3 regions of the Labrys sp. Lb11 genome follow, and region 1 is predicted to be linked to each of the others. Evidence: predicted binding sites of a transcription regulator. Region 1 holds the regulator's gene; each other region holds the start of a gene.
What was found. The regulator LexA, encoded in region 1, represses DNA repair genes until DNA is damaged. The targets are predictions, from matches to a motif close to TGTTCNNNNTGTGTTCNG.
Positions count from the first base shown of each region.

Region 2: recA (recombinase RecA) is a predicted target of LexA. The motif match lies at 3,062-3,079, and genes of this name have one in related genera.
Region 3: AC27L4_RS03315 (PA0069 family radical SAM protein) is a predicted target of LexA. The motif match lies at 5,156-5,173, and genes of this name have one in related genera.

Region 1 covers NZ_BAAJOT010000005.1:247,790-255,360, reverse strand. The annotation lists gene trpD (anthranilate phosphoribosyltransferase) at 1-37, shown strand, start outside; gene trpC (indole-3-glycerol phosphate synthase TrpC) at 41-847, shown strand; gene moaC (cyclic pyranopterin monophosphate synthase MoaC) at 844-1,323, shown strand; gene AC27L4_RS19805 (molybdopterin molybdotransferase MoeA) at 1,320-2,543, shown strand; gene lexA (transcriptional repressor LexA) at 2,656-3,372, shown strand; gene AC27L4_RS19795 (ComEC/Rec2 family competence protein) at 3,366-5,657, opposite strand; gene gltX (glutamate--tRNA ligase) at 5,765-7,189, shown strand; gene gltA (citrate synthase) at 7,510-7,571, shown strand, end outside.
Region 2 covers NZ_BAAJOT010000009.1:123,140-130,710, forward strand. The annotation lists gene AC27L4_RS29375 (NAD(P)/FAD-dependent oxidoreductase) at 1-676, opposite strand, end outside; gene AC27L4_RS29380 (hypothetical protein) at 921-1,268, opposite strand; gene AC27L4_RS29385 (IS110 family RNA-guided transposase) at 1,524-2,639, shown strand; gene recA (recombinase RecA) at 3,154-4,230, shown strand; gene alaS (alanine--tRNA ligase) at 4,413-7,064, shown strand; gene AC27L4_RS29400 (hypothetical protein) at 7,067-7,285, shown strand; gene AC27L4_RS29405 (NADP-dependent isocitrate dehydrogenase) at 7,473-7,571, opposite strand, start outside.
Region 3 covers NZ_BAAJOT010000001.1:704,087-711,657, reverse strand. The annotation lists gene AC27L4_RS03345 (DUF2339 domain-containing protein) at 1-24, opposite strand, end outside; gene AC27L4_RS03340 (cell wall hydrolase) at 154-1,575, opposite strand; gene AC27L4_RS03335 (uracil-DNA glycosylase) at 1,749-2,594, shown strand; gene ypfJ (KPN_02809 family neutral zinc metallopeptidase) at 2,659-3,555, shown strand; gene AC27L4_RS03325 (hypothetical protein) at 3,536-4,576, opposite strand; gene AC27L4_RS03320 (glycosyltransferase) at 4,563-5,060, opposite strand; gene AC27L4_RS03315 (PA0069 family radical SAM protein) at 5,285-6,355, shown strand; gene AC27L4_RS03310 (hypothetical protein) at 6,396-6,932, opposite strand; gene AC27L4_RS03305 (ribonuclease HII) at 7,160-7,571, shown strand, end outside.

The DNA of each region.
Region 1 (7,571 bases):
CGCTCTGGAGCGCCTGATCCACATCTCGAACGAGTGACCGATGGCCGACATCCTCAAAACCATCGAGATCTACAAGCGCCGCGAGATCGAGGCCGCCAAGGCGGCGCTGCCTCTGCCGGAGTTGATCAAGGCAGCGCAGGCGGCCCCGCCGGTGCGCGGCTTCGCCGCCGCCCTGGCGGCCAAGCTCGCGCAGGGCGAGACCGCGCTGATCGCCGAGATCAAGAAGGCCAGTCCGTCCAAGGGCCTGATCCGGGCCGACTTCGACCCGCCGGCGCTGGCCCGGGCCTACGAGGCTGGCGGAGCGGCCTGCCTGTCGGTGCTGACCGACGCGCCATCCTTCCAGGGCAGCCCTGGCTTTCTCACCGCCGCCCGCGCCGCGGTGGCCCTGCCCGCCTTGCGCAAGGACTTCCTCTACGATCCCTATCAGGTGGTGGAGGCACGCGCCTGGGGCGCGGACTGCGTCCTGATCATCATGGCCAGCGTCACCGACGCCGAGGCCGGCAGCCTCGTTGCCGCGGCGAAGGACTGGTCGCTCGACGTCCTCTGCGAGGTGCACGATGGCGCCGAGCTCGACCGCGCCCTGACGCTCGACGTGCACATGATCGGCATCAACAATCGCAATCTCAAGACGTTCGAGACAAGACTTGAAGTGACGGAGGAACTGGCGCCGCGGGTGCCGGACGATCGTCTCCTGATCGGCGAGAGCGGCATCTTCACGCCTGCCGACATCGCCCGGCTGCGGCGCGTCGGCGTCGGCACGTTCCTGGTCGGCGAAAGCCTGATGCGCCAGGCGGACGTGACCGCGGCAACCAAGGCGCTGCTTCAGCGCCAGGCGGAGGCGACGTGAGCGGCCTCACCCATATCGGCACCTCCGGCGAGGCTGCCATGGTCGACGTGTCGGACAAGCCCGCCACCACCCGCCTCGCGGTCGCCGAGGGCCGCGTGGTGATGCAGGCCGCGACACTCGAGCTGGTGCGTGCCGGCAACGCCAAGAAGGGCGACGTGCTGGGCACGGCCCGCATCGCCGGCATCATGGCCGCCAAGCGCACCCACGAGCTGATCCCGCTCTGCCATCCGCTGCTGCTCTCCAAGGTGACGGTCGAGATCGAGCCGGAGCCGGATCTGCCCGGCTTGCGCGTCACCGCCAGCGTCAAGGTGGCCGGCCAGACCGGTGTCGAGATGGAGGCGCTGACCGCCGTCTCCGTGGCTTGCCTGACCATCTACGACATGATCAAGGCAGTCGACCGCGGCATGCGGATCGAGGGCATCCGCCTCCTGGAGAAACACGGCGGCAAGTCGGGCGAATGGCGGGCAGAGGCATGACGGAACTTCTCGCGGTCTCGGCCGCGCTGGCGCAGGTCCTGGACGGCGTATCGGCGCTGCCGGCCGAGCCGGCGCCGCTGCCGCAGGCGCGCGGCCGGGTCCTGGCCGAGCCGCTGGCGTCGCGGCGCACCCAGCCCGGCTTCGACGCCTCCGCCATGGACGGCTATGCGCTGCGGGCGGCGGATGCGGCGGCCGGGGCGCGGCTGAAGGTCGTCGGCGAGAGCGCGGCCGGCCACGCCTTCGCCGGTACGTTCGGCCCTGGCGAAACCGTGCGCATCTTCACCGGCGCCCCGGTGCCCGCCGACGCGGACACCGTGCTGATCCAGGAAAACACGCGGCGCGAGGGCGATACCGTCACGCTGACCGCCGCGGCCAGGCCCGGCCAGAACATTCGCCGCCGCGGCCTCGATTTCCGCGACGGCGACACGGCGCTGGTCGCCGGCACCCGCCTCGGCCCGCGCGATCTGGCGCTCGCCGCCGCCACCGGTCACGCAACCGTTCCGGTCCATCGCAGGCCCCGCGTCGCCATCCTCGCCACCGGTGACGAACTGGTCCTGCCCGGCACCAGCGTCGGCCCGCATCAGATCGTCGCCTCCAACAATTTCGCCCTGGCCGCGATGGCGGAAGCCGAGGGCGCGGCGGTGATCGACCTCGGCATTGCCGGCGACAGCCTGGCGGAGATCGAGGCGGCGATCCGGCGCGCACGCGACGCCGGGGCCGACGTGCTCGTCACCATCGGCGGCGCCTCGGTCGGCGACCGCGACCTCGTGCAGGCCGCCCTCACCCGCGAAGGCATGCAGCTCGGCTTCTGGAAGATCGCCATGCGGCCGGGCAAGCCGATGATGCACGGCAGCCTCGGCGCCATGCGCATCCTCGGCCTTCCCGGCAATCCGGTCTCGGCGATCGTCTGCGGCGTGCTGTTCCTGACGCCGCTGATCCGTGCCCTCGCCGGCCGCGCCGACCGGACATTGCCGCGTCGTCCGGCCCGTTTCGCCGTGGACTGGCCGGCCAACGATCTGCGCGAAGACTATCTGCGTGCGACCTTCACGCTTGACGCAGCGACGAACCTGCCGATGGTGACACCATCGGCCGTGCAGGATTCGTCCATGGTTGCCGTGCTCGCCGGCTCCGACTGCCTCGCCATCCGGCCGCCCCATGCCGCTGCGGCACATGCCGGCGATGCCTGCGAGATCATCGATCTTCGCGCCGCCGGCTACTGATCGTCTTTACCGGAAGTTCATGGTTGCGGAACACAGTGCGAACATGTAGCACTGTTCATGGTTTGTTTGGCGATTCACCAGTTGATTCGCTGCCTCCGCGCCGGGAACGCCCATGCTGACGAAGAAACAACACGAATTGCTGCGCTTCATCCACGAGCGGCTGAAGGAGCAGGGCGTTCCCCCCTCCTTCGACGAAATGAAGGACGCGCTCGATCTTCGCTCCAAGTCCGGCATTCATCGTCTGATCATGGCGCTGGAGGAGCGCGGCTTCATCCGCCGCCTGCCCAACCGGGCACGGGCGTTGGAGGTCGTGAAGCTGCCCGAATCCTCGGTACCGGGCCTCACCACAGTGTCGGCCCCGCGCGGCTTCCGGCCCAATGTCATCGAAGGCAATCTCGGGCGGGTGCGAGCCGCTCCCCCGCCGGCCCTGGACGAGGACGCCGCGCGTTCGGTGATGATCCCGGTGATGGGCCGGATCGCTGCCGGCACGCCGGTCTCGGCGATCCAGAGCAAGAGCCATACGATCAGCGTGCCGCCGGAGATGCTGTCGGCGGGCGAGCATTTCGCCCTGGAGGTCCGTGGCGATTCGATGATCGAGGCCGGTATCTTCGACAACGACACGGTGCTGATCCGGCGCCAGGACAATGCCGAGACCGGCGATATCGTGGTGGCGCTGATCGATGACGAGGAAGCCACCCTCAAGCGCTTGCGCCGTCGCGGCGCCTCGATCGCGCTGGAGGCCGCCAACCCGGCGTATGAGACCCGCATCTTCGGCCCCGACCGCGTGCGCATCCAGGGCAAGCTGGTCGGTTTGTTCCGCCGCTACTGAGGCAAGGCCTCGTCCCGGGCAGGCGCCTCGTCGGGGGCAGCTTCGCTTTTCTCCTCCTGCGTATCAGGCGGCGGCTTGGGGCGCGGGGGAGCCGGCGCCCAGGGCCTGTCGCCGCCGGCCTCACGCGCCGTGACGATGCGCCAGCGCGGCTCGCCGGTGTCCGGCGTCGGGCCGTCGTCATAGATGGCGAGGGAACCGGCGGCGCGGATGGATGTCCGGTCCAGCACCAGCCCCGCAGCCTTGCAGCGCGCCGGGACCGGCAGGGGCGAGACCAGGATGGCGACCCGGCCGCAATCCTCCTCGATGGCGTTGACGGTGCGGTCGAGCACCAGGAACCGTCCCTTGCCCAGAGGCGCCGAGCAACCCTCCTTGTCGCAGCGCACAGCCGCCGTCAGCGTCGGGTCTTCCAGGTTGCGGCCGTCACCCAAGGCCAGCAGCCATTCGCGCTGATTGAAGGCGTCGCGCCGGCTGCCGATCGTCGACAGGGTCGCACCGTCGCGCACCAGCGCGGCATAGCCGTTGGCGCCGATGATGGCGACGGGACGTGCGTCGATCGTGGCCAGGGCGCTGCCGGCCGCCAGCGGCAACATGGCGACCAGGGCGAGACGCGTGCGCAGGATGGCCAGCAGCACGATTCCGGCGGAGAACGCGGCCAGGGCGGCGGCCGAGAATTGCGGCGTGACGATCTCAGAGCCAGGCCAGGACGCGACCATGCGGGCGATGGCCATGAACCAGCCGACCGCCACGCCCATGGCCGACCAGAGCGGCGCACCATAGCCGAAGGGCTCGGCCGCCAGCGCCAGCAGGGCCAGAGGCATGATCAGGAGCGACACGATCGGCGTCGCCATGAAGTTCGACGCCAGGGACTGCAGCGTCAGCCGGTGGAAATGGAAGGCCGAGAACGGTGCCGTCGCCAGGGAGGCAATGATGGTGGTGACGGCGAGGCCGACGACGACGATGCCCAGCCGCGACAGCATCCGCCCCATGGCCGTGGCCGGAGGCCGCGCACCCGGCCGGCGCGGCCTGTCATACCAGGCCACCATCATCGCCACCGCGCCGAACGACATCTGGAAGCTCGGCCCCAGCAGCTGTTCGGGGGTTGTCAGCAGCACGAAGGCGGCGGCGAGCCCGACATTGCGCCGCGTGACGGCACTGCGGCCAAGGGCCACCGCCATCAGCACGATCGCCGTCATGACGAAGGCGCGCACGGTCGCGACCTCTGCTCCGGAAAACAGCGTGTAGGCGGCGGCCGGCGCCAGTGACAGCATGGCCGCCAGCGCTTTGAGGGGCATGGTGAGGGCGATGCGGGACGACAGGGCGAGCAGCGCCCGGATCAGCCAGAACAGGCCGCCGGCGAACAGGGCCATATGCAGGCCGGAGATCGAGACGACATGGTAGAGCCCGGCAGCCCGCAGGGCGGCATTGGCGTCCTCGGGGATGAGGCCGCGCTTGCCGGTCACCTGCGAGGCGGCGACGGCGCCGTTTTCGCCGGGGATCACCGCGACGATGCGATCGGTCAGGGCGTTGCGGGACCGATCGAGGCCGGCGGCGAAGCGCTCGCTCCAGGACATCGTCACGGGCCGAGGGGCCGGCTGGAGCTTGCCCGCGGCAAAGCCGACGGCGCCGATGCCGTCGAAATAGGCGTCGCGGGCGAAGTCGTAGCCGCCGGGCACGGTCGGAGGCGGCGGCGGCCGCAGCAGGGCTTTCACGCTGACGCTGTCGCCCGGCGATATGTCGCCGACGCTGCGCACGGTCAGGCGGACCAGCGCCGGCACGTCGGCCGGCGCGAGGCCGTCGATGCTTGCCGGGCGTAGCACGAGGCGGGCCGAACCGCTGGCGCGCCGCTCGACCGACAGCACCGCTCCGGTGACCACGGCCGTCATGGACCTGCGCAGTTGCGGCGCTTCCAGACTGAGCGTGCGCAGCTTGGCGGCCGAGAAACCCAGGGCCGCAGCGGCGACACAGACCAGGCCGACATGGAGCCAGCGCCGGCCGCTGGCGATCCAGGCTCCGGCGAGGGCGGCGGCACCGAGAAGGGCGGGCCCGGCAAGGCCCGGCTCCTCCGGCGCAGCGAAATAGGTGATGACGCCGAGCCCGAGGAAGACCGGCACGACGAGGGCGAGATCGAGACATTCGTTCTCGAAGGCCAGGGCCGCGCGCAGCCGATCGCAGGCCGCGAGCCAGCACCGCTGCACAGCCTCGAGGCCCGGCGACGCCGCATTCCGGCGGCGCGGCCGGACCCCGGCGACCTCGACACGTTCCCCCGCCCGCCCACGTCCCGCCAAAGGCAGCTCCAACGCTACCGCCGAGCACAACGCTGTGCTAAACGCCGCAGCCTATTGCCTTCTCCGCCCGGTCGCCAAGGCTGCGCCACAAGAGAATCCGCTCAGACATGTCTCCGCCCGTCGTCACCCGCTTCGCTCCCTCCCCCACCGGCTTCCTGCATATCGGCGGCGGCCGCACGGCGCTGTTCAACTGGCTCTACGCCAAGGCGAAGGGCGGCAAGATGCTGCTGCGCATCGAGGACACCGATCGGGAGCGGTCCACCGAGGCGGCGATCGATGCCATCATCGACGGCCTCTCCTGGCTCGGCCTGGACTGGGACGGCGATCCGATCTTCCAGTACGCCCGGGCCGCGCGCCATCGCGAGGTGGCGGAGGCGATGCTGGCCAAGGGCTGTGCCTATTACTGCTATGCCACCCAGCAGGAGCTGGAGGAGATGCGCGAGCTCGCCCGCAAGGAAGGCCGCCCGCCGCGCTATGACGGGCGCTGGCGCGACCGCGACCCGGCGACGGCGCCCGCCGGCGTGAAGCCGGTGATCCGCCTGCGCGCACCGCAGGAGGGCGAGACCGTCATCGACGACGACGTGCAGGGCCGCGTCACCTGGGCCAACAAGGACCTCGACGATCTGGTGCTTCTGCGCTCGGACGGCACCCCGACCTACATGCTGGCGGTGGTGGTGGACGATCACGACATGGGGGTCACCCATATCATCCGCGGCGACGACCACCTCACAAACGCCGCCCGGCAGAAGCAGATCTACGAGGCCATGGACTGGGACGTGCCGCGCATGGCGCATATTCCCCTGATCCACGGCCCCGACGGGGCCAAGCTCTCCAAGCGCCATGGCGCGCTCGGGGTCGATGCCTATCGCGCCATGGGCTACCTGCCCTCGGCCATGCGCAACTATCTCGTCCGTCTGTCCTGGAGCCATGGCGACCAGGAGATCTTCTCCACCGAGGAGATGATCTCCGCCTTCGACACGACGGCGATCGGCCGGTCGGCGGCACGCTTCGACTTCAAGAAGCTGGAGAACCTCAACGGCCATTACATGCGCGCGGCCTCGGACGCCGAGTTGATGGACGCGATCGACAAGCTGCTGCCGCATATCCCCGAGGGAGCGGACCTGGCCGCCAAGCTCGATCCGGCCATGCGGGCGAAGCTGCTGGCCGCCATGCCGGGACTGAAGGAACGCGCCAAGACGCTGATCGAGCTGCTGGACGGCGCGAACTTCCTGTTCGCCAGCCGGCCGCTGCCGCTGGACGACAAGGCGCGGGCCCTGCTGAGCGAGGAAGCGCGGGCGACGCTCGGCCTGGCCACGGCACGGCTCGAGGCGCTGGCGGACTGGACCGGCCCGGCGGCCGAGGCTGCGGTGCGGGCCCTGGCCGAAGAGACCGGCCTGAAGCTCGGGCAGATCGCCCAGCCCCTGCGTGCCGCGCTCACCGGCCGCGCCACCTCGCCACCGGTGTTCGACGTCCTGGCCGTGCTGGGGCGCGAGGAGAGCCTGGCCAGGCTGAAGGATCAGACCCCAGCCTGAGACCTCTCCGGGCAAGTGGGCGATCCATCTGCCGGACCTGAGCTGCGACCGGAACAAATCCGGTCGCAGCGTCGTCATGGAGTGAATTCTCCGCAGGTCGTGGTTCATGTCTGTCGGCCGGCATGGGACTCCGAACGCGCCCGCCCGGCGTCGTTTGGAAATCCGATCCGCAAAGGCAGGTACGGACCCGGCGTTGTTGCGGCAATGCAGCAAATGGGCTACCGACTCCGGGCGAACGACGGACGCGGGACCGCGCAAGCGGTGCCGAGCCAGCACCGGGTTTCGGCGCGTCGGCCGGTTTCCGAACACAGGAGACGAGCATGAGCAGCGATTCTGCGACGTTGACGATTGGCGACAAATCCATCTCGCTCCCGACCCGATC
Region 2 (7,571 bases), on a different contig from region 1:
TCGTGGCGAGGCGGAAGCCGCCGGCCTCGCGTGCCAGCGCCTCGACGCGGCAGCGGCTGGCGAAGGCGACGCCCGCCCGCTCGCAGGCCCGGACCAGCCCGGCGTGATAGCGGGCCGGATGCAGCCCGCCGGCGAATTCGGTGATGCGGCCACCGTGGTAGAGCTCCGAGGCGACCTCGGCCGCCTGATCGGCCTTCGCCACCATGCGGGTCTTGACCCCGAGCGTGTCGAGGCGGGCGGCCTCCTCGGCCAGGGCGTCGAAATGCCTGGGTGCATAGGCGGCGAAATACATGCCGCTGCGGCGGTAGGCGCAGTCGATGTCCTCCTCGGCGATCAGCCGCTCGAGGAAGAGCACCGAACTCTGCGCCTCGAAGAACATCCGGTCGGCGGCCTCGCGGCCGAAGCCCCGGACCATGTCGGGATGGGAGACCTTGAGCGTGCCGGACACCATGCCGCCATTGCGCGTGCTGGCGCCTTCGCCGAGGTCGCCGGCCTCGATCACCAGGACGCGAGCCCCGGCCTTGGCCAGGCGCAGGGCGGCGTTCAGCCCGGTATAGCCAGAGCCGATGACGGCAGCGTCGACCGGCGCGGCGGGCAGGGGCTGCGCCTCGCCGCGCAGGCGATGCTCCCACCAGTAGGGTTCCTGCGAGAGCAGGGGATCGGGACCGGGCTGCACGGCCACTCCGCCGAGTATGTTGCGAACAAAGTTCGTCTATAACGAATTTGATGTGGCCGCAAGCAAGCCCGACGGCGGACATGGAAGCGTCATCGGACAGAAAGGGCGTCATCCGGCGAAATAGCCGGGTTTGGATGGACCGTGCCGGATTTCGCGGGATAGGACCGGACCACGAACAGCCGAGAGCGATAAGGTCATCGGCGAAAATCGGACGCTCGGTGCCTTTGAGGATGGTGGAGGACGCTCAGTCGATCTTAGAGCGAGCGGCGTGCTCAATCAGCGCCCGGCATGCTGCATGCACTCCGGGTGTCATATCCGCCTCGGCTTCGCTCCATTCGGCTCGCTTGCGCTCCCGGACGTCCGGATGCCATCGCTCGATGTCCCAGTCGGTAAAGCCGACCTGATCTGCTCTATCATCGGCCAAATACAGCGCGACGAGCGGTCCTTTCGATCCATTCAGTTCGTCCCAAACAGGATGCGAGATGTTTACGAGGCACACCATCTCCCGGGCAGCTTGCATCGCGGTAATCCGGCCGCCGATACAAGCCTGAGCGACGTCGATAGCCCTTTTGAGCGCTGCTGCATGGTCCATGTCGGCAAATGTCGCACGTTCGTCTGCGATCAGCCAGACCGGCGGCCGTCGTCGGGCAGCAAGCAGCCGATTTACCAGGATCGATCGATGCCGTGTCGCCCGGCGTGGTGGAGTTGTCGGTGGAAGATGTGGCCATCTCCCCCTCGAATACGAAAGGCTGAGACGCTATGTCCATTTGGGCGGCCCGTTCCGCGGCATGCAACAACGAGGGTTGACCGGCTTTTCGGTCAGAGCCTCATGCATGGGGAACGGGCCATGGACCAAAATACAACGACTTTCGTGGCGATGGATACGCACAAGCGGACGATTTCGGTGGCGATCGCCGAAGGTGGGCGGCGAGGCGAAACACGGTTCCTGGGCGAGATCACGAGCCGTCCGGAGGCGGTCGCCAAGCTGGTGGAGCGGCTCTCGAAGAAGCACGCTCAATTGGCGTTCTGCTATGAGGCCGGGCCTTGCGGCTACGGGCTCTATCGGCAGATCGTCGCGCTCGGCCACGAATGCGTGGTGGTGGCGCCGTCGCTGGTGCCCACTCGGCCCGGCGACCGGGTGAAGACGGATCGCCGCGATGCGGTGACCCAGGCCTCGCTGTTCCGGTCGGGCGAATTGACACCGGTCTGGGTTCCCGACGAGGCGCACGAAGCCATGCGTGACCTATGCCGCGCCAGGCAGGCGGCGGTGGAGACCTTGCGGCGAGCACGCCAACAGGTGACCGGCTTTCTTCTGCGGCACGATCGGGTCTATTCAGACGGCAAACATTGGAGCGGCAAATATCGCAAATGGCTTGCTGGCCAGCGGTTTGATCATCCCGCGCGGCAGATCGCATTCGAGGAGCTTGTACAGGCAATGGAGGAGGCGCTGGCGCGACGCGACCGGCTGGCCAAGCAGATGCAGGAGCTTCTGCCCTCCTGGTCGCTTGCGAAGGTCGTCGCGGCCATTCAAGCCTTGCGCGGCATCGCCGCGATTTCGGCGATGACTTTGGTCGCCGAAATCGGCGACTTCCGCCGCTTCTCCAACCCGAGGCAACTCATGGCTTATCTCGGGCTGTGCCCAAGCGAGCGGTCGTCCGGCGCCAAGACGGCGCGTGGCGGCATAACGAAGGCGGGCAACACGCGCGGGCGGCGCATGCTCGTCGAAGGCGCCTGGACATATCGCTCACCAGCGCGCGTCGGACTCGCGATTTTGGAGCGCAACGAATTCCTGCCGCAGTCTGTCAAGGAAATCGCCTGGAAGGCGCAGGTGCGGCTGTGCGCGAGATATCGTCGACTTGCGAAGGCTGGAAAGCCGATCAATGTCGTCTGCGTCGCCATCGCGCGCGAACTCGCCGCATTTGTTTGGGCCATTGCGACAAATCCCGCCATCACCGCCGCCTGAAAGAAGACAGGCTGCCGAAAAGAGGGAGAACTGTCGAAATCCGTCGTTGAACATCTGCTCATCGCCGGAGGCGGAGGCACGGTAGGGCAATCCTCGCTGTGATTCTGTGGCCGATCGAAAGGTCGACGCCCGGCTTGAGACAGAGGCAGGCCCGAGACGAAAACGCGGTCTTGCGGTAGCCAACCCGCGCATCAGAGTCTGATCAACCGTCGTCTCGAAGCCTTCGCCTCCGGCTATGCGCAGGACAAACTGAATAGGCCGCTGCCGCGGAACAGATCTGCTTGCCAAAGCCTCTTGAAAATGGACATGAGAATCACAGGCTGACCTGACAGCCATAGCCGTGAACGGTCCGCGTGAGCGGGGCAACCCCATTCTTGCCTCCGACCCGATGGTCAGATTTGCTTCATATTTTGGAAATTTTCGAGAACAAAAAAAGAACTTGCGTCAGAAAGAACAAAATGCGTACATGTCGGCACGTGACGAATCCGTTCATGCTTGTTAGGGAATCGAGGCGATGAGTCAGGCGCAGTTGCGGTTGGTCGAAGGGATTTCCATGGACAAGACGAAGGCGCTCGACGCGGCCCTTTCCCAGATCGAGCGTGCGTTCGGCAAGGGCTCGATCATGCGGCTCGGCAAGAGCTCGAAGACGCTGGAGATCGAGACAATCTCCACCGGCTCGCTCGGCCTCGACATCGCCCTCGGCGTCGGCGGCCTGCCAAGGGGCCGGGTCATCGAGATCTACGGGCCGGAATCATCGGGCAAGACGACGCTGGCGCTGCATTGCATCGCCGAGGCCCAGCGCAAGAGTGGCGTCTGCGCCTTCATCGACGCCGAACATGCGCTCGACCCGGTCTATGCCCGCAAGCTCGGCGTCAATCTCGACGATCTCCTGATCTCCCAGCCCGATACCGGCGAACAGGCGCTGGAGATCTGCGACACGCTGGTGCGCTCGGGCGCGGTCGACGTCATCGTCGTCGACTCGGTCGCGGCGCTGACGCCGAAGGCCGAGATCGAGGGCGAGATGGGCGAGGCGCAGCCCGGCCTGCAGGCCAGGCTGATGAGCCAGGCGCTGCGCAAGCTCACCGCCTCGATCGGCCGCTCCAACACCATGGTGATCTTCATCAACCAGATCCGCATGAAGATCGGCGTGATGTATGGCAGCCCGGAGACGACGACCGGCGGCAATGCGCTGAAGTTCTATGCCTCGGTGCGGCTCGACATCCGTCGGATCGGCGCGATCAAGGAGCGTGACGAGGTCATCGGCAACCAGACCCGGGTCAAGGTGGTCAAGAACAAGGTGGCGCCGCCGTTCAAGCAGATCGAGTTCGATATCATGTACGGCGAGGGCGTCTCGAAGGCCGGCGAACTGATCGACCTCGGCGTCAAGGCCGGCGTGGTGGAGAAGTCCGGTTCCTGGTTCTCCTATGAGAGCCAGCGCCTCGGCCAGGGCCGCGAGAACGCCAAGCAGTTCCTGAAGGACAATGCCGACATCGCCGACCGGATCGAGAGCGCCATCCGCCAGAACGCCGGACTGATCGCCGAGCGTATCCTCGAGAACATCGATCCGTCCGAGGCCGACGCGGACGACTGAGCCTGGCCTGGGCGGCGCCGGGCGCCCGAGGCATCCCCGACATGTCTTTTGGAACCCGCCGGGCCGCCTCGGCGGGTTCCGGCGTTGCGACGATCCTCGACAGAGGCGAGGTGCGTCGCTACAACGCGCTGCTTTCGACCCATGAGGACCGGCGCGTCCGGCACGAACAGGCATAACAGGCGATGAGCGGCGTCAACGAGATCAGGTCCACCTTCCTCGACTATTTCGGGCGCAACGGCCACGAGGTCGTCGCGTCCTCGCCGCTCGTGCCGCGCAACGACCCGACATTGATGTTCACCAATGCCGGCATGGTGCAGTTCAAGAACGTCTTCACCGGGATGGAGAAGCGCTCCTACCAGCGCGCCGTCACCAGCCAGAAATGCGTGCGCGCCGGCGGCAAGCACAACGACCTCGACAATGTCGGCTACACCGCGCGCCATCACACCTTCTTCGAGATGCTGGGGAACTTCTCCTTCGGCGACTATTTCAAGGAGCGGGCGATCGAGCTGGCCTGGAACCTGATCACGCGCGACTTCGGCCTGCCGAAATCGCGCCTCCTGGTCACGGTCTATTCCGAGGACGACGACGCCCACGCCCTGTGGAGGAAGATCGCCGGCCTCTCCGACGACCGCATCATCCGCATCCCGACCTCGGACAATTTCTGGCGCATGGGCGACACCGGCCCCTGCGGCCCGTGCTCGGAGATCTTCTACGATCACGGCGAGGGCATCTTCGGCGGGCCGCCCGGCTCGCCCGACGAGGATGGCGACCGCTTCATCGAGATCTGGAACCTGGTCTTCATGCAGTTCGAGGAGCAGGCGGGCGGCGGGCGCATCGACCTGCCGCGTCCCTCCATCGACACCGGCATGGGCCTGGAGCGCGTCGCTGCGGTGCTGCAGCACAAGCACAACAACTACGATATCGACCTGTTCCAGGCGCTGATCCGCGCCTCGGTCGAGGCGATCGGCGTCCCGGCCGACGGCCCGCATGCCGCCAGCCATCGCGTCATCGCCGACCATCTGCGCGCCTCCTCCTTCCTGGTCGCCGACGGCGTGCTGCCCTCGAACGAGGGGCGCGGCAACGTGCTCAGGCGCATCATGCGCCGAGCCATGCGCCATGCCTCCCTGCTCGGCGCCAAGGACCCGGTGATGTGGAAGCTGGTGCCGGCGCTGGTGCGCGAGATGGGCGCCGCCTATCCCGAGCTGGCGCGGGCCGAGGCGCTGATCGCCGAGACGCTGCGGCTGGAGGAGAAGAGCTTCCACCGCACGCTGGAGCGCGGCCTTGCCCTGCTCGACGCCGAGGCGGCCAAGCTCGGCGACGGCCAGGTGTTCTCCGGCGAGGTCGCGTTCACGCTCTACGACACCTATGGCTTCCCGCTCGACCTGACGCAGGACGCGCTGCGCTCGCGCAACATCATCGTCGACGAAGCGTCCTATCGCGAGGCGATGCAGCGTCAGAAGGACAAGGCCCGGGCGGCCTGGGCCGGTTCCGGCGATGCCGCCACCGAGGCGGTCTGGTTCTCCCTGCGCGAGAGCGCCGGCGCCACCGAGTTCCTCGGCTACGAGACCGAGACGGCTGAGGGCGTCGCCCTGGCGCTGGTCAGGGACGGCCGCCAGGTCGAGGCCCTCGCCGCCGGCGAGAGCGGGTTCGTCGTGCTCAACCAGACGCCTTTCTACGCCGAATCGGGCGGCCAGCAGGGCGACACCGGCCTGATCTCCGCCGCTGGCCTCAAGGTTCGCGTCACCGATACGCACAAGAAGCTCGGCGATCTCTTCATCCACGCCGCCACGGTCGAAGAGGGGACGCTCAAGGTCGGCGAGGCGCTCGAGCTTGCCGTCGACCATGCCAGGCGCACGGCGATCCGGGCCAACCATTCGGCAACGCACCTGCTGCACGAGGCGCTGCGCCTGACGCTCGGCGATCATGTCGCCCAGAAGGGATCGCTGGTGTCGCCGGACCGGCTGCGCTTCGATTTCTCGCACCCCAAGCCCATCACCGACGAGGAACTGGCCGAGATCGAGGATCTGGCCAATGCCATCGTGCTGCAGAACGGGCCGGTCACCACCCATCTGATGAGCCAGGAGGACGCGATCGCCTCCGGGGCGCGGGCGCTGTTCGGCGAGAAGTATGGCGACGAGGTTCGCGTGGTCTCGATGGGGCAGGGGCTGCCGGGCTCCAACAAGGCCTGGTCGGTGGAGCTGTGCGGCGGCACGCATGTGGCCCGCACCGGCGATATCGGCCTGGTGCGCGTGGTCTCGGAAGGCGCCGTCGCGGCCGGCGTGCGCCGGATCGAGGCGTTGACCGCCGAGGGCGCGCGCCGTCACCTCGCGCAGGAAAGCCGGCTGCTGCGCGGTCTCGCCGACCTGTTGCGCGTGCCGGTGCACGAGGCCGGCGAGCGCCTCACCACCGTGCTCGACGAGCGGCGCAAGCTGGAACGCGACCTGGCCGAGACGCGCAAGAAGCTGGCCATGGGCGGCGGGACGGCCGCGGCCGAGATCCGTACGGCCGGGCGCTTCAAGGTGATGGCGCGGGCGGTGTCGGGCGTCGAGCTCAAGGATCTGAAAGCGCTCGCCGACGAGGGCAAGAAGCAGGTGGGATCCGGCGTCGTCGCCATCGTCGCCACTGCCGAGGACGGTCGTGCCGGGCTGGTCGTCGGCGTCACCGATGATCTGACCGGCTCGCTCAATGCGGTCGAGCTGGTGCGCAAGGGCTCGGAGGCGCTGGGCGGCAAGGGCGGCGGCGGCAGGCCGGACCTGGCTCAGGCCGGCGGCCCGGACGGCTCGAAGGCCGAGGCGGCGCTCGAGGCCATCACTGCGGCCGTGGCGGCGGCCTGACCATGGCCAGGCCGCAGCAGCCCGTTCCGAACTGGATGAAGCCGCTCTGGGTGCGGCTGCTGTTCTCGCTTGCGCCCGGCGTCTGGGCGGTGTTCGAGTTCCTCAACGCCCAGGTCGGCTGGGCGGCGATGTTCGCCGCCGCCTCGGTCTGGGGTTTCTGGTCGCTGGTGGTGAAGTACGATCCGGCCGAGGGGGGCAAGGGCGACACGCCGGAGGCGTGACACGCGCGTCTCCGGCCAGGTCATCCACCGGACGGAGCCTGGCCCGACGCGTGGTCCAGGAAAGGGCTCGAAAAAGCCGTGACCTGACCCTCTGAACGTAGAAGCCCGGCTCTCATGCGAGGCCGGGCTCTGAAATCGTCGATCGGGAGAGGCCGGCACCGTGGGCGCCGGCCGTCGAGGGCGAGGATCAACCCATCGCCTTCTTGAGGTTCTCGTCGATCTTGTCGAGGAAGCCGGTGGTCGAGAGCCACTTCTGCTCCGGGCCGACCAGCAGCGCCAGATCCTT
Region 3 (7,571 bases), on a different contig from region 1:
GAGGATCCAGGTGATGTCGTCCATTGCAGCCCCCGCTCCGGGTCGCCCCGGAGGGCCGTCACCCGCCTATAACGCGGCCGGCAAGCCGGAAAAAGGCAGTGATGCCACAGGCTGTGCCCGCGGTAACCGGCGCGGGCGACGCGCCGGCGCGCTTCAGCCCCACCATTTCACGCGGTAGAAGATGTGCCGGCCGATGCGGTTCATCTCGCGCATGTCGCGCACCCAGCGCGGATGGACATAGGTGGCGTGATAATGGGTGGCGTTGCCGACCTCGGGCAGCCAGAGCTCGGCATCCATCACCTTCTGGGCCAGGGACAGCGCATTCTTCCACGGCCCCTCCTCGGTGACGCGATCGGGAATGCGGTCGCAGGCGAAGGAGAACTGGCAGCCGCCCCAGCGCCGCTCGCTGGCGCCCTGATAGACCACGTCGCAGACGTTCTTGGGGTAGAAGGGCGAGCGCACCCGGTTGACGATCACCTGCGCCACGGCGATCTGGCCCCGCTCGCTCTCGCTGCGCGCCTCGAAGTAGATCGCCGTCGCCATGCAGATCTGCGCCCTGGTGTAGGCGACGGGCGGCAGGGTGAGCGGGCGGGCCATGCCGTCGTCGAGCCCGGGCAGGCCGGCGATCAGGCGGTTCTTCTGCGCCGTGGTGAGGCCTTCGTCGGGCCCGACCGCCGGCATCGGCTTCTCGTTCTCGACGGTCGGATGCACGGCCGCCATGGTGATGACGGCGTCGGCGGGCAGCGCGGTCAGCTCGACGGGCATCTGCCCGTCCGAGCCGGTGGTGCGGCTGTCGAGGCTGGCGAGGTCGGGGCGGCTGGCGGCCGGCGAGGTGCCGCCGGTCGGCGCCAGGCTGTGATCGAGCGGGACGGAGCCGTCGTCGCCATCGGCTTCCGGCACCGGCAGGCGAAGACGCTCGGCCATGATGGCGGCAAGCCCGGCGTCGATGCGCGTCTTGTGGAAGGCGCCGACCGGCGCGCCGAGGGCGAGCGGGTCCATCTGCCGCGACAGGCGGGCGAGCGGCGGAGCCCCCTCGTCCGGCATCAGCGGGTCGACCGGCATGAGGCTGACGAGGTCCTCGTCGCCGGGCCCGCCGGTGACGCTGGGCCTCAGACCCTGCACGCGCTGATCGCCCTTGGCGGACCGGTCGACCGACGGCCAGCCGTCGGCGCCTGTCTTGACGCCCTCGCGGATGGGGTCTCCGGGAATCTCCGCTTCCACGGGCGGGATTCCGGCGTCGAAGCCGCCTTCGGGCATGACTTCGAGCGAGGCCTTGTGGACGAGGTCGGGCTCCGGACCGGCCGGGGCTGCAGCCGGAGGCAGGTCCCGCGCCGCTCGCTGCGGCGTGGCCAGCGGCCCTGCGGCGAGATCAGCCAGGGTCAGCGACGGCATCTGGAACACGCCGGCCCGGATGATGCGGGTGGAGCCGGCGGAGAGCAGGGTCTGGCGCGGCGTCGGCGGATCGGCGGGCCGGGCCGGCGCAAGCGGCCGGGCCGCAAGGGCCGGCGGAGCCGGCGGCGCGCCCTTCCAGTGTTGCCATCCCAGGATGCCGCCGACCACCAGGGTCGGAGCCACAAGCGCACAAACAGCGGACCAACGCGACGCAACCATGACGCAACGCCTACAAAGGAAGCGGCCTTGAAGGAGCCGGCGGACTGAACGCCATTGATGAAGGATTAACCTTGAGAGGCGGTTAACGCCGTCGACAGACCCTTATCTCCGCGGCGAAAGCGTATTACATCTGCCTGATGGACGTGCCCCCTGCCCTTGCCGATCAGGCCGAAGCCCTGCTGCGCTGGTATGCCGAGATGGGCGTGGACATGGCTGTGGCGGAGGAGCCGGTCGACCGCTTCGCCGAAAGCGCGGCGGCCGCCGTGGCCGCGCCGACGGCCATGCCGGCGGCGCCGGCTCCGGTCCCCCTGCCTGCCCGCGCGCGCACCGCCGCGCCGGCGCCGGCCCTCCTGACGACCGCGCCCGATGCGGTGGAGCTGACGGCGCGGGAGCAGGCCCAGGCGGCCCGGACCCTGGAGGAGCTTCGGGCGACGCTGGAAAGCTTCGAAGGCTGCGCCCTCAAGGCGACCGCGACGCGCCTCGTCTTCGCCGACGGCGCGCCGGACGCCCGAGTCATGTTCGTCGGCGAAGCGCCGGGCCGCGACGAGGACATGCAGGGCAAGCCTTTCGTCGGCCGCTCCGGCCAGCTGCTCGACCGGATGCTCGCCGCCATCGGCCTCGACCGCAGCAGGGCCTATATCGCCAACATCGTCCCCTGGCGCCCACCCGGCAACCGCGATCCGACACCGCAGGAAATCACGATCTGCCGGCCGTTCCTGCACCGGCAGATCGAGCTGGTGAACCCGGACATCCTGATCTGCCTGGGCGCGCGCAGCGCCGAGACCCTGCTCGCCACCGGCGAGGGCATCCTCAAGCTGCGCGGGCGGTGGCTGTCCTATGACGTCGGCGGCCGCAGCGTGCGGACGATGGCGACGCTGCATCCGGCCTATCTCCTGCGCCAGCCGGTGCAGAAGCGCCTGGCCTGGCGCGATTTTCGCTCCCTCGCCACCGCCCTCGGGGAGAGTCCGCCGGCCTCCGCGTGAATTCACCGAATTCACGCCGTTGCAAAGGACTGCTACAAGGCAGGATTGAACCAGGGAGACAGACATGCGTCTCGACGATTTCCGGCAATCCGACAACGTCGACGATCGTCGCGGCAGCGGCGGCGGCCTGCCCATGGGCAAGGGCAGCATCGGCCTGGGCGGTCTGGTCGTCGTGCTGGTCATATCCTACTTCACCGGCATCAACCCGGCGACGCTGATCGGCGGCTATGAGACGATCTCCGGCGGGGGCGGCGGCGGTTCCCAGACGCAGCAGCGCCAATTGACGCCCGAGGAACAGGCTTCCGGCAAGTTCGTCCGGCAGATCCTGGCTTCGACCGAGGATACCTGGACCGCCCTGTTCAAGGAGCAGAACATCGGCATGGCCTACACCCCGCCGAAGCTGGTGCTGTTCGACGGCGTGACGAATTCGGCCTGCGGCACCGCGCAGTCGGCCATGGGGCCGTTCTATTGCCCGAACGACCGCCAAGTCTACCTCGACACCGCGTTCTTCGACGAGATGCGCAGCCGCTTCAATGCCTGCCCGGTCGGCGAAGGCGCCTGCTCCTTCGCGCAGGCCTATGTGATCGCGCATGAGATCGGCCATCACGTGCAGAACCTGCTCGGCGTGCTCCCGAAGGTGCAGCAGATGCGCCAGCGCGTCGACGACACGCAGAGCAACCGCCTGTCGGTGATGACCGAGCTGCAGGCCGACTGCCTGGCCGGCGTCTGGGCCAACCGCACCCAGCAGCAGTACAGGTTCATCGACGAGGCCGACGTGAAGGGCGCGCTGCAGACGGCGCAGGCCATCGGCGACGACATGCTGCAGAAGAAGGCGCAGGGCTATGTCGTGCCCGACAGCTTCACCCATGGCTCGGCCGCCCAGCGCCAGCGCTGGTTCGTCGCCGGCCTGAAGAGCGGGCAGATCCGTTCCTGCGACACCTTCAACGCGACGCAGCTCTGAGCCGCGGCCGCCGCGGCTCCGCCGCTTCCCAGGCGCGCATCGCCGCGACGTTCTCGTCCGAGAAGCCGTTCCGGCCGAGCAGCGTCGCCACCAGCGAGACCAGCAGCGCCGGGCCGCAGCCCGCGTCCTTGACGAGGGCGCCGAGCGCCTCGGCATTCGGCTCGGCCAGGCAGGCGGCGACATCGGCCTGAGGCCGGCCGCTGCGAAGGGAAAGGCGCTGGACCAATTGGTCGGTCGAGCCCTCCAGCGCCAGATCGATGAGGTCGTGCCCGGACGCCGGCGGCGGCGCGGGGGGCACGATCTGCAGCCGCGGCGCGGGCCGGGCCGAGGTCTTCTGCGGCTCGTCGCCTGCGGCCGACGGCCCCGCTACGGCGTCCCGCCCGATGTCCGAGGCCGCCGCAGCCGCGGCTTCGGCGGCCTCGGCTGGCGCGGGCACGGGGCTCGGCGCATGCACGACGATCTGTGATTGCAGCCGCCGCTCGAGATCGGCGCGGACCAGCTGGCGCAATGCCTCGATCCGCTCGGGCGCATCTGGCGCCGGAGCAAGGCGCGGCGGCGCGACCGCGACTGCGGGAGGCTCGGCCCGGCGCGGGGCCCCGTACCAGGCGGGGGTCTCCCGCTGCGGCGCCTCGTCCTCCTCGACGATCCCGACCTCGCCGAGCATGTCGGCAATGGCCGGCTCGCCGTCGCCGAGGGCGATCGCGACGCAGCGCGGCACGGCCTCCCCGCCATCCACCAACTGCTCGGCGAATTCGAAGCGGGCGAAATAGTCGAGGCCACCGACCACGTCGAGCACCACGGCCATGATCTCGGCCCTGCGGGCGGGATCAGCCTTGCACCGGATGCGAAGGGCGAGGTGGAGGGCCTGAAGGCGGCACCCCGGCGCGGGGTCGTGGGCCAGGCGCGCCAGCGTCGCATTCTCGGTTCCGTCGACGTTTTCAGCCATGTTGCTCACCAGACATGCTTCAACCGTCAACAAACGGTGAATGAGGATGGTTAACCAAAGGTTAACGTCCGACAAAGGCCCGGGAGCGCAGCCACGACATCTGCAGCCGGCTGCCGGCGGCAAGGGCGTCGCGGCGCGCCAGCACGCTGCCGGAGGCCTGGAAACGGGCGGCGATCGCCGCCCGGATCTCGCTGAGCCGGGCGCGCCAGCCGAAGCCATCGACGGCGGGGCGGAAGGAGGCCGCCCGCCGCCCGGGTCCGGCGCGTCGCGCCCGTTCGATGAACAACGCCGCCTCCAGGAACCAGTCCGCCTCCAGCCGCACGCCCGGCCGGAGCACCAGCACCCATTCGGAGCGGACCTGCCGCAGGCCCTGCTCGCGCCCGCCTTCGACCACCGTGCAGCCGAGCGCGTCGGCAACCAGGCGCGTGCCGTCGGTCGAGCCGTCGTCGGCGACGACGACCTCGCGCACGAAGCCTTCCGCCGCCGCCGGCACCAGGGCCGACAGCGTCATCGCCAGAGCTTCCTCGTCGTTGCGGGTCGCGACCACCACACTGATCATCCCTCTGTCTTAGCACAGGATTTTGCCTGGACCTACCGCCGCCCTCCCGGGCCGTTCCTCGCAATCCGGCGGCCGATGTTCTATCCTTGTTCTTTTGTTCTCATTATGTTCTGATCCTGCTCGTCAGGCAACGAATCAGCAACGAGCGGCAGGAGGCCGTCATGGCGGCAGGAGTAGCACGGCGACCCGAGGAGCCCGTCCAGGTCCGGCGCGACGGCGCCTCGATGATCGTCGACATCGACCGGCGGCGCGGCCGCGGCGCCGTCTCGAACCTGAGCGGACGCTACGAACCCTTCGCCCGCCTGGCCGAGGACGATGGCTGGGGCTCGATCGAGACCCTGCCCTCCTTCAGGACCGAGGTGACGGAGGAGAAGGCGCGCAGGATCATCACCACCAACGACTCGCCGGACATTTCCTTCGACCGCTCGATCAATCCCTATCGCGGCTGCGAGCATGGCTGCATCTACTGCTTCGCCCGTCCCACCCATGCCTATATGGGCCTGTCGCCGGGGCTGGACTTCGAATCGAAGCTGTTCGCCAAGCCGAACGCCGCCGCGCTGCTGGAACAGGAGCTCGGGGCCAAGGGCTACGAGCCCAAGACCATCGCCATGGGCACCAACACCGACCCCTACCAGCCGATCGAGCGCGAGCGGCGGATCACGCGCTCGATCCTGGAGGTTCTGGAACGCACCGGTCATCCCGTCGGCATCGTCACCAAGTCGGCGCTGGTGACCCGCGACATCGACATCCTCTCGCGCATGGCCGCGCGCGGCCTGGTCAAGGTGGCGCTGTCGGTGACGACGCTCGACGCCAAGCTCGCCAGGGCTCTCGAGCCGCGGGCAGCGACGCCGCGCAAGCGGCTGGAGGCGGTGCGCCAGCTCAGCGAGGCGGGCGTTCCCGCCACCGTGCTGGTCGCCCCGATCATCCCGGCGATCAACGACATGGAGATCGAGCGCATCCTGGAGGCAGCCCATGAAGCGGGCGCCCGCGAGGCGGGCTACGTCATGCTGCGCCTGCCGCTGGAAATCCGCGACCTGTTCAAGGAGTGGCTGGCCGAGCATCGGCCGAACGCGCTTTCGCACGTGTTCTCGCTGGTGCGATCGACTCGCGGCGGCAAGGACTATGATTCGCGTTTCGGCCAGCGGATGACCGGCACCGGCCCCTATGCCTGGACGGTGGGACGGCGGTTCGAGCTGGCGGCGGCACGGCTCGGGCTGAACGCCGTCCGGCTGAAGCTGCGGACGGACCTGTTCCAGCGGCCGGCGAGGATCGGCGAGCAGCTCGAACTCCTGTAGCCCGGCGGCGGCTGGGGCCGATCACGCGCCGATATGCCGTTCACACTCCGATATAGTGGCGGGCGGCGAAGGCGGCGGCGACGAGCAGCGCGAACACGCCGCAGGCCAGCACCAGCGCATTGCCGGAACCGAAGCGATGGCGCTTCGGCTCCGGGTGAGGCGCTGGCGGCGGAGGAGAGTCGGGGACGGACGCACCGGAAAACTCGCTGACCGGCGTCATCGCCGTCGAGGCCCAGAAGGAATTGCCCGAAAGCGCATGCTCGGCCAGCTTGCGGTAGGTCGCCAGCCGGCGCTCGATCCGCTCGCCGATGTCGTAGGCCATCATCTCGCTGGCCGTCGGCTCCCGCCCCGCCTCGGCATGGAAGGCGGCGAGCCATTCGCGCTTGGTCTGCATGGACAGCGAATAGGCGAGAAGGCCGATCACGTCGTTCTCGCTGCTCACCAGCTTGTCGAAGATGGTGTCGCGCAGGCCGGGCAGCCCCTCAAGGGCGTTGCCGGCCGACCATTCCGGCGCCGAGGGCTGGGGCGCGGCCCTGGGGGCGGTGCCGGCCGGATCTTCGGTACCTGTCGCATCCATTGTTCTCTCCCTCTCGTCGTCGAGCGCCGCCGCGATCTCTCGGTTCGGCCCGAGGCTGCCGGCCGGTCTCCCCAACCGTCAGCGCCTGTCCGCCGCGGCGGGTATCGGCTCTCCGGATCCTTCCGGCGCGATGCGCCGCAGACGGGCACTCAAAATTTCGAGACAGTTTTAGGAAACTAGCGCATCTGTCGGACGTGTCCACGACACAAAGGAATCATGGTGACCCGATGCGGAACGAAGCCTACGAGACGGCCCGAGCGATCGAGGCGGTGGCCGGCGTCGACGAGGCCGGCCGCGGGCCGCTGGCGGGGCCCGTCGCGGCGGCGGCGGTGATCCTCGATCCCGGCCGCATCCCCGCCGGGCTCGCCGATTCCAAGGAACTCGCTCCGGCCGTGCGCGAACGGCTCTACGACGAGATCATGCGCGATGCACTCGCTGTCTCGCTGGCGCTGGCCGGACCGGCGGCCATCGACCGGATGAACATTCGCGCCGCGACGCTGGACGCCATGCGGCGGGCGGTGTGCGGCTTGTCCGTGCGGCCGGCTTCGGCCGAGATCGACGGCCGCGACGTGCCGCCCGGCCTGCCCTGCCCCGGCCGGGCCATCGTCGGCGGCGATGCCCTGGTGGCGGCGATCTCGG